Linked DNA regions of Variovorax terrae. The protein of the gene in region 2 interacts with the protein of the main gene of each other region in a pairwise test. Links are inferred from orthologs where the notes say so. Each region holds a gene or a part of one and is shown on either strand. Other genes may lie near its edges.

Region 1 (5,095 bases), 420 kb from region 2 along the record:
GGGCGAGACGGCGCCGGTGTCGAAGCCGGATTCGGTGGCGATCAGCGCCTGCAGCAGCTCGTAGTCGATCTTGTGCAGGTCCGAGGCCTCGCGCAGCACATGCTTGATCGCCTTGTAGCTCGGCGACACCTCGAAGAAGGCGATCAGCCGGGGCCCGGCGGTCGGCACGCTGACCGCGCGCGGCGTGCCCGCGCCCCGGGCCGCCGCGCCGGGGGCCACGCCCTGGGCGGTGTCGAAGCTCTCGTCGCCGCGGAAGAACAGCTCGTAGCGCTCGTCCTCGCGCTCCGCGGCGAAATGCGCCACGCCCTTCTCGTCGACATAGCCCCACACGTCGGCATGCGCCGGCTGCTGCAAAATTGATAGCAATCCAAGACCCGCCAGCAAGGACCTCCAGCCTATTTGATGCCAGAATCGGCTCATGCGAAGAGCTCCCGGCCGAGGCCGCGTCGGGCGGCGAATTCGGGCTGCAGCATGGACATGACGATCAGCGAGTCGTAGCCGCCGCCTTCCGAGCGAGCCACGCGCACCGCCTCGCGCAGGCGGCCCTCGACCACGAAGCCCTCGCTGTCGTACAGCGCCTGGGCCCGGGTGTTGTGGGCCTTCACGTCCAGCCACAGCCGGTGCGCGCCGAGGTCGTCGAACGCCACCTTCTTGGCCACGCGCAGGGCGGCGCGGCCGAAGCCCGCGCCCTGCGTGCGCACCACCATGCGCTTGAGCTCCAGCGACTGGTGCGGGCTGCGACAGCCGATCAGGATCAGGAAGCCCTCGGCGTCCAGGTCCGGGCCGCCCTCGATGATGAAGTGCCGGAAATCGGGAAAGCGGATCGCCGCCTCGTGCTGAGTGCGCTCCCAGGGCGTGATGAAGGGCTGGTTGGCCTGGTCCTGCTCGAGCGAGAGCACGAACTCCAGGTCGCTCTGCATGGTGGGGCGCAGGCGCACACGGCTGCTCATGCCACGGCCCCCTGCCGAGGGCGGGCCAGCCCGCCGAGCACCGCCAGCAGGTGCGCTCCGACGGCCTCGACCGCGTAGCCGCCCTCCTGCACCAGCAGGCAGGGCAGGCCCAGCGCGGCCAGGCTGCGGCCGATGGCGGTGAATTCGTCCGTGCCCAGCGAGAAGCTGCAGATCGGGTCGTCGGCGCTGGTGTCGAGCCCGAGCGAGACCACCAGCAGCTCGGGCGCGTAGGCGCTCACGCAGGCCAGCGCCTCGCGCAGGGCCACCAGCCAGTCGGCGTTGCTCGTGCCGGCCGCCAGCGGCAGGTTGAGGTTGCAGCCCAGGCCCGCGCCTTCGCCGCGCTCGTCGGCATGGCCGAGGTAGAACGGGTACTCGGTCAGCGGGTCGCCATGGAGGCTCACGAACAGCACGTCGCTGCGGTCGTAGAACAGGGCCTGGGTGCCGTTGCCGTGGTGGTAGTCGAGGTCGAGCACGGCCACGCGCGCCGCGCCGCCGTCGAGCGCGGCCTGCGCCGCCACGGCCGCGTGGTTGACGAAGCAGTAGCCGCCGAAGAAATCGCGCCCCGCATGGTGGCCCGGCGGACGCGTGAGCACGTAGGCGCTGGCGCCCGCCCCTTGCCCGGCCAGTGCGTCCAGCCCGCTGAGCGCGGCCTGGGCGCCCCAGTAGGCGGCCTCCCAGGCGCCGGCGGTCAGCGGCGTGCCGTTGTCCATGGAGTACAGGCCGAGCTGGCCCGAGAAATTGCGCGGCTCGATGTCGTGGCGCAGCGTGCGCACCGGCCAGACCGCCGGAAACGCCTCGCCCGTGCCGCCCAGCGCTTGCCACTGCGCGTAGGCGCCCTGCAGGAAGCGCAGGTAGGCCGGGCTGTGCACGCGCTCGAGCGGCGCCAGGCCGTGGTCGCGCAGGGGCCGCTCCGTGCCCAGGCCGCTGTGCTGCAGCGCCTGCCACAGTTGCGCGGCGCGTTCGGGCCGGTCCACGGCAGGCACCAGCCGGCCGCGGAAAAATTCCTGCTGCGGCGCATGGGCGGCGTGCCTTGCGTTGTAGACGATGTTCATGCGGGGCGGTTCTCGCGTGCGCTCAGATGTCGACGTCCACCGCGTCGCCGTGCAGCTCCATGAGCTCGCGGCGGGCGGCGGCTTCGCCCTTGCCCATGAGTTTGGTGATCAGGTTCTCGGTCTGGCCGAAGTCCAGGCTGCCGAGCTGCACCGGCAGCAGGCGGCGGGTGTCGGGGTTGAGCGTGGTTTCCCACAGCTGCCCCGCGCTCATCTCGCCCAGGCCCTTGAAGCGGCTGATGCTCCAGCTGCCTTCGCGCACGCCTTCCTTGCGCAGCTTGTCCAGGGTGGCCGCCAGCTCGCCTTCGTCCAGCACATAGACCTTGGAGGCGGGCTTCTTGCCGCGTGCCGGCGCATCGATGCGGAACAGCGGCGGGCGCGCCACGAACACGTGGCCGGCCTCGATCAGCTTGGGGAAATGCCGGAAGAACAGCGTCAGCAGCAGCACCTGGATGTGCGAGCCGTCGACATCGGCATCGCTCAGGATGCAGACCTTGCCGTAGCGCAGGCCGGACAGGTCGGGCGTATCGTTCGGGCCATGCGGATCGACGCCGATGGCCACCGAGATGTCGTGGATCTCGTTGTTGGCGAACAGCCGGTCGCGCTCGACCTCCCAGGTGTTGAGCACCTTGCCGCGCAGCGGCAGGATGGCCTGGCTCTCCTTGTCGCGGCCCATCTTGGCGCTGCCGCCGGCGGAGTCGCCCTCGACCAGGAAGACTTCGTTGTGGCTGGTGTCCTTGCTCTCGCAGTCGGTCAGCTTGCCGGGCAGCACGGCCACGCCCGAGCCCTTGCGCTTCTCGACCTTCTGGCCGGCGCGCTGGCGCGTCTGCGCGGCCTTGATGGCCAGTTCGGCCAGCTTCTTGCCGTAGTCGACGTGCTGGTTGAGCCACAGCTCGAGCGCCGGGCGCACGAAGCTCGACACCAGGCGCACGGCGTCGCGCGAGTTCAGGCGCTCCTTGATCTGGCCCTGGAACTGCGGGTCGAGCACCTTGGCGCTCAGCACGTACGAGGCGCGCGCGAACACGTCCTCGGGCAGCAGCTTCACGCCCTTGGGCAGCAGCGAATGCAGCTCGATGAAGCTCTTCACCGCGTTGAACAGGCCGTCGCGCAGGCCGCTTTCGTGCGTGCCGCCGGCGCTGGTGGGAATGAGGTTGACGTAGCTCTCGCGCACCGGCTGGCCGTCTTCGGTGAAGGCCACGCACCAGTCGGCGCCCTCGCCTTCGGCGAAGTTGTCGGCGTTCTTGTCGGCATGGCCGCTGCCTTCGAACAGCGGGATGACGGGGTCGCCATTGAGCGTCTGCACCAGGTAGTCGCTCAGGCCGCCCTTGTAGAGCCACTGCTGCGTTTCCCTGGTCTTCTCGTTGACCAGCGTGACGCTCACGCCAGGCATCAGCACGGCCTTGCTGCGCAGCAGGTGCGTGAGTTCGCCCATGGGCAGCGCGGCGGTTTCGAAATACTTGGCATCGGGCCAGGCGCGCACGGTGGTGCCCTGCTTGCGCTCGCCGGCCTCGAGCTTGCGCACCTCGAGCGGCTCGATCACGTCGCCGCCGCTGAAGGCCAGCCTGGCGGCCGAGCCCTCGCGGTGCGTCACCACCTCGAGCCGCTTGGACAGCGCGTTGGTCACCGACACGCCCACGCCATGCAAGCCGCCCGAGAAGCTGTAGGCGCCGCCCGAGCCCTTGTCAAACTTGCCGCCGGCGTGCAGCCGGGTGTAGACCAGCTCGACCACCGGCGCCTTTTCTTCGGGATGCAGGCCGAAGGGAATGCCGCGGCCGTCGTCCTCGACGCTGACCGAGCTGTCGGCATGCAGCGTGACCTTGATCTTCTTGCCGTGGCCCGCAAGCGCCTCGTCGGCCGCGTTGTCCAGCACTTCCTGGATCACATGCAGCGGGTTGTCGGTGCGGGTGTACATGCCCGGGCGCTGCTTGACGGGCTCCAGCCCCTTGAGCACGCGGATCGAACCTTCGGAATAGTCGGAGGGCAGTTTGCCTGCCTGATTCGTAGCCATGGGGCGGATTGTAGTGGCTTGCCGCCCAAACCACTGGATACAAATACAGCCACCTGGCCGGCACACCCCGGAGGCCGCCTGCAGCCTCGGCCCGAAATCGCTACATTCTGCGCATGAGTTCACAACCCAAACAACTGTCGATGGCCCAGCTGCTGGTCTGCGGCGCGGCCATCGTGACCCTGTCCATGGGCATCCGCCACGGCTTCGGGCTCTGGCTCCAGCCGGTGACCCAGGCCAACGGCTGGAGCCGCGAGACCTTCGCCTTCGCCATCGCCCTGCAGAACCTGACCTGGGGCTGCGCCGGCATCTTCGCGGGCATGCTGGCCGACCGCTTCGGCGCCTTCCGCGTCATCATCGGCGGCGCGCTGCTCTATGCGCTGGGCCTGATGGGCATGGCGCATTCGCCCACGCCGCTGCTGTTCGCGGGCACGGCGGGCGTGCTGATTGGCGCGGCGCAGGCCGGCACCACCTACGCGGTGATCTATGGCGTGATCGGCCGCAACGTGGCGGCCGACAAGCGCTCCTGGGCCATGGGCATCGCGGCGGCGGCCGGCTCATTCGGCCAGTTCCTGATGGTGCCGACCGAGGGCTTCCTGATCAGCAGCTTCGGCTGGCAGCAAGCGCTGACGCTGCTGGGCTTCGCCGCCCTGCTCATGGTGCCGCTGGCCTGGGGCCTGCGCGAGCCGGGCTTCGCCGGCGGCGCCGCGCCGCGGCGCGAGCAGACCATCGGCCAGGCGCTGCGCGAAGCCTTCAAGTACCCGAGCTTCCAGCTGCTGATGGCGGGCTACTTCGTCTGCGGCTTCCAGGTGGTGTTCATCGGCGTGCACATGCCCAGCTACCTCAAGGACAAGGGCCTGTCGCCCCAGGTGGCCAGCTACGCGCTGGCGCTGATCGGCCTGTTCAACGTGTTCGGCACCTACATCGCGGGCACGCTGGGCCAGCGGCTGGCCAAGAAGAACATCCTGGCCTTCATCTATTTCGCACGCGCCGTGGCCATCAGCCTGTTCCTGCTGGCGCCGCTGTCGCCGGCGAGCGTCTACCTGTTCTCGGCCGTGATGGGCCTGCTGTGGCTGTCCACCGTGCCGCCC
Region 2 (4,944 bases):
CTGGGTGGTTCGATCATGGGCGGCGGAGCCGCACAGGCCGCGCCCTACAAGGGCTCGCACACCTGGATCTCGCCGCGAGGCACCATCGAGGTCATGGACGACTACCCGTACTGGGTGGCCAGGAAGATGGGGTACTTCGGTGACCTGGGCGTCGAGACCCGGATGGAAGCCGGCCCTTCCGACGGCACCGCCGTGGTGAAATTCCTGGCGGTGAACCAGGCCGACGTCGGCTTTCCCTCTCCCGGCGTCCTGTCGTTTGCCATCAACAACCGGATGGATCTGGTTTCGGTGTATGGCAGCGGCAATCTGGATCTGTTCAATATCGCCTTTCGCAAGGGCCAGGGGGTCAAGGATCTGAAGCAGCTCGCCGGCAAGACCGTGCTGCTCGGCTCCGCCGCCTGGCAGTCCATCGCGGACCCCATGTTCGCGGCGGTCGGCGTCGACCCGAAGAGCATCAAGTATGTCGAGGCGGGGTGGCCCACGTGGACCAAGGCATTGCAGAGTGGCCAAGGTGACGCGGCACTGACCTGGGAAGGCCTGCGCGCCGACCTCGAAGCCAAGGGACTGCGCTTCGACTACTGGCTGGGCATGCGCGGATCCCCGCTGCCGTCCAACTCGCTCGTCGTGCGCCGGGCCGACATCCTGGACCCCGACCGCAAGGCATTCCTGCAGAAGTACCTGCGCGGCTGGGCCATGGGCTCCGAATTCGCCGACCGCAATCCGCGCGCGGCGGCGCAGATCGTGTTCGAAGCGTTGCCGCAGACCCGGCAGAACTACGGCCCCCGTTATGGCACCGAAAGCCTGTTGCAGATCCACCGCACCTTCAAGGGCGACATGGCCAAGCGCAAGGGCTGGGGTGAACATGACCTACCGGCTTGGGACAGGTTTTTCCGCATCCTGAAGACCATCGGCCAGTCGTCGATCGACATCGATACGCGCAAGTATGTGTTGAACGACTTCATCGCCGATGCGAATGCCTTCAGCAAGGCCAAGGTGCATGCCGACGCCGACACGTTCCCGCTCTCGGCAGAGATGAAGGCCGTGGACATGGCAGAGATGGAGAAGGCCTTCTACGCCAGCGTCATCAACTAACCCGGGGCAAGGTGGCGGGAACGGCGGCGGTGCCCCGTTTTCGCCGCCAGGCAGCCTCTACCTTGAATCATTTGTCAGCGTCGCCCGCAGGAAATAGGCCCATCATGAATAGCTCGCTCATCGTCGACAGCCTGGAAGCTGTGCACGCTTCGATCCTGGAGAACGAAGCAGATATCGAATCCCTCGACCGCGCCATTGGAGATGGTGATCACTACCTGAATATCCGCCGAGGCTGCACCACGCTCATGGCGATGCGCGCGGAGCTGGGGCGCATGCTGCCGTCGGTGGCGCTGCAGGCGATGGGCATGAAGCTTTTGTCGACCATTGGCGGAGCCTCGGGTCCGCTGATCTCCAGTTTCTTCACGGCCATGGGCGCATCCCTCAGCGGCAAGCCGGAGCCGGCGCGCCAGGACATTGCGGAGGCCTTTGCGGCAGGCGTGGACGCCATCAAGCGACGCGGCAAGGCCGACGTCGGCGAAAAGACGATGCTGGATGTCCTGATACCTGTTTCGCGGCTGCTGACCAAGCTTGTCTCCGAGGATATGCCGCTGGACGAGATATGCCGGCAGCTCAACGCCGAGGCGACCCGGAACATGGTCGCGACCCGTGACATGATCGCGACCAAAGGCCGGGCATACTCGTTGGGCGAGCGAGCGCTGGGCCACATCGATCCTGGGTGCAAGACGTGTGAAGTCATCATCGCCGCCGTCACTGCCACCACGCTTTCACAGTGAGCAAGGAGACCGCCATGAAAAAATTCCTGAACGAAACCGACAGCATGCTGCAAGAGGCGTTGGCGGGAATGGCTTGCGCACACGCCGGCATCCTCCAGGTGCACATGGATCCCACCTATGTATGCCGGGCGGCCCCGTCGCGGCGGCCCAAAGTCGCCCTGCTGTCCGGCGGTGGATCGGGCCATGAACCGTTGCACGTGGGCTTCGTGGGCCAGGGCATGCTCGATGCGGCATGCCCGGGACAGATCTTCACATCGCCCACGCCTGACCAGATGATTGCCGCCGCCACCGCCGTCGAAACCGGCAAGGGCGTGTTGCTGATCGTCAAGAACTACGCGGGCGACCTGATGAATTTCGAGATGGCCAGCGAGATGTTGGAGGTCGAGAACGAGACGGTGCTCGTCAACGACGATGTGGCCGTCGACAATTCGACCCACACCACCGGCAGACGGGGCGTGGCAGGCACCCTGATGGTGGAGAAGATGGTGGGCGCTGCCGCGGAGGCGGGCGCCGATCTGCAGCAGTGCAAAGAGCTGGGCGACCGGGTGAACAAGGCGACCGCATCCATGGGGATTGCGTTCACCAGTTGCACGGTCCCCGCGGCGGGCCGGGAAACTTTCGACATCGGCGCGGATGAGATGGAAGTTGGCGTGGGCATTCATGGCGAGCCAGGCCGGCGCCGGGAGCGCCTGCAGCGGGCCGATGTCATCGTGGACGAACTCCTCACGGCGATCATTCGCGATCTCAACCCGTGCGCGGGATCGGAAGTGCTGCTGCACGTGAACGGATTCGGCGCAACGCCTCTGATGGAGCTCTACCTCCTGCAGCATCGCGCGGAGGCCCAGCTTCGGTCGCTGGGTTTCAAGCCCGCGCGGTTCCTGGTCGGCAATTACACGACTTCACTCGAAATGGCGGGTGCGTCCCTGACGGTGACGGTGCTCGATTCGGAGCTGAAGCAGTTGTGGGATGCGCCTGTGCACACAGCCGCTCTCCGCTGGTAGGCGGTGGCCGGGCCGCCGCAGATGGCACGCAGTTTTCCAGTCAAGGAGCCAGGTATGGCCTCTGCACGCCGGGTGAATACTCCGAAGGCCGAAAAAAATACGATAACCAGACGCAGCTTGCTGGCTGCAGCAGGACTGGCCGCCGTCGCTCCAGCGCGGCCTCAATCGGCTGTGGCGCCCGTCAAGACCATTCGTCTTGGCCAATCGCTGCCCATGACGGGGCCGCACGCCCTCCTTGCCACTTCCTATCGCCAGTCTGCGGCAGCCGCTTTCAAGGAAGCCAATGAGCGGCCCCAGATGCGCGAATTGCGGTATGAGCTTGTTTCGCTGGACGACGGCGGCGATCCTGAACAGACGAGGGCCAATGTCAGGCATCTTGTCGCCGGGCAAGGCGCCCACGTCTTGTTCGGCTTTGGCGGGGAGGGTGCCAACCGGGCGGGTGCGATGGCTGCCGAGGCTTTCGGCATGCCCTACATCGCACCTGTTTCGGGTGCGGTTGAGTTGCGGTCATCGCGTCGGCCGGGCGCTTTTGTCTTTCGTGCAAGCCACTCAGACGAGATTCGCTACATCGCGCGACATGCCGAGACAATTGGCTTGTCTCGTCTGGCCCTGGTGTATGAATCGACCTTCCTGGGTTTGGAGATGCGCAGCGCCATGCTCGATCTTCTGGAGGGAGCCCGGCGTGAAAATGCCGTGCTGACCTCGATCGACACCGCAGGCAGCGAGTACACCGTGCCGGGCGCAGTGGCCACGCTGATGCAAAGCAACCCGCATGCTGTCGTTCTGGGAAGCAACGACGTCGCGTCAGCATCCTTCGTGCGTGCTCTTCGCGCCGCAGGCTGGAAGGGCTACTTGTACGCTTTGTCCAGCGTTGGGAGCCAGGGATTGGCAGAGCGGCTGGGAAGTCTCGTCACGGGTATCTCGGTGACGCAAGTCGTGCCATTGCCGAATACCGATGCGCTCAAGGTCTGCCTCGACCACCGAGCCTTCTGTGCGCGCAACGGGATTGCGCCGACCTTCCACACCATGGAGGCTTGGATCGGTGCGACTATGTTCGTGGAAGCTACAAGGAGCCTTCGGAGCACTCAATCCACCGAGATCGCCAAGGCGTTGCGTGCTGCGCGCGAGCATGATTTTGGCGGGTATGTCGGGCGATGGTTCGAGTCCCGACCCAATCCGCTGGCCCAGGTCAGCTTGACCGTGTACGACAGGGATGGGCGGCTAAGAACCTGAGCTGAGGATGCAGCCGCTAGGCAGTTTTCCGCGAGGTGGCAGAAGATTTCCTACCTGCTTGGGAACGCGAAGTCACAAATCTCAGGATTTTTCCGACGGTTTGCTGTGGCCACGCGCTGCGCCGGTAATCCGCAGGCTTCTCTGTTCACCAAGCTCAACAAATCCGAGCTACTCCAATGTCGGTTTCGCCAATCATCTGGCTTCATGAGTCGCCAGCGAAATTGATCGTTGGTGTGAGCCTGATCCATTGGCGCAGCCAGGCTGCCGGGAACTCAAATCAGCAGAGCCTGGTTTTCACCTCAAGAGGGCGCCAGGCACGCCTCAGCCAGCCGAACCCAGTACGTGGCCCCCAGAGGCAGGATCTCGTCGTTGAAGTCGTAGCTGGCGTTGTGCAGCGTGCAGGGGCCGGCGCCGTGCCCGACGGCGCGGTGGTCGCCGAGCCCGTTGCCGATGAAGCCGTAGCAGCCCGGTACGGCCTCGAGCATGAACGCGAAGTCTTCGGCGGTCATCGCGGGTTCCTGGTCCAGCACGTTCGCCTCGCCGACGATGCCGCCCATCACGCGGCGCGCCAGTTCGGCCGGCGCCTGATGATTGACAGTCGGTGGGTAGGTGCGGATGAATTCGAACTCACACTCGATGCCGAAGGCCTGGCAGGTATGCTGCGCCACTTCCCGCATGCGCTGTTCGACCAGGTCCAGCACGCGGGTTGAAAACGTGCGCACGGTCCCGGTCAGTTCGCAGGTGTCGGGCACCACGTTGGTGGCTTCGCCGGCGTGCACATTCGTCACGGACAGCACGGCCGCATCGAGGGGCTTCTTGTTGCGGGTGAGGATGGTCTGAAAGGCCATGATCATCTGGGCCGCGACCGGCACCGGGTCCAGTCC

What was found. The genes of interacting proteins can lie anywhere in the genome.
Region 1: the proteins of dhaK (region 2) and MMF98_RS05605 interact in binary tests that used the Escherichia coli proteins (3 or more experiments, as listed by UniProt). The link is inferred for Variovorax terrae from one-to-one orthologs.

The regions. Positions count from the first base shown.
Region 1 is NZ_JALGBI010000001.1:1,181,648-1,186,742, reverse strand. What follows is about bases 1,517-4,453. They hold MMF98_RS05605 (DNA topoisomerase IV subunit B), read right to left. Parts: upstream 4,008-4,453; coding sequence 2,025-4,007; downstream 1,517-2,024. Other genes in these bases: MMF98_RS05600 (MFS transporter), read left to right, coding at 4,121-4,453; MMF98_RS05610 (histone deacetylase family protein), read right to left, coding at 1,517-2,002. In the rest of the region: MMF98_RS05620 (lytic transglycosylase domain-containing protein), read right to left, coding at 1-420; MMF98_RS05615 (GNAT family N-acetyltransferase), read right to left, coding at 417-950; more of MMF98_RS05610, read right to left, coding at 947-1,516; more of MMF98_RS05600, read left to right, coding at 4,454-5,095. UniProt on the Escherichia coli protein: Topoisomerase IV is essential for chromosome segregation; it is the principal protein responsible for decatenating newly replicated chromosomes. It relaxes supercoiled DNA.
Region 2 is NZ_JALGBI010000001.1:756,678-761,621, forward strand. Bases 1,048-3,833 are described here. They hold dhaK (dihydroxyacetone kinase subunit DhaK), read left to right. Parts: upstream 1,048-1,840; coding sequence 1,841-2,827; downstream 2,828-3,833. Other genes in these bases: MMF98_RS03490 (ABC transporter substrate-binding protein), read left to right, coding at 1,048-1,092; dhaL (dihydroxyacetone kinase subunit DhaL), read left to right, coding at 1,197-1,826; MMF98_RS03505 (ABC transporter substrate-binding protein), read left to right, coding at 2,882-3,833. Also shown: more of MMF98_RS03490, read left to right, coding at 1-1,047; more of MMF98_RS03505, read left to right, coding at 3,834-4,060; MMF98_RS03510 (M20 aminoacylase family protein), read right to left, coding at 4,360-4,944. UniProt on the Escherichia coli protein: Dihydroxyacetone binding subunit of the dihydroxyacetone kinase, which is responsible for the phosphoenolpyruvate (PEP)-dependent phosphorylation of dihydroxyacetone via a phosphoryl group transfer from DhaL-ATP.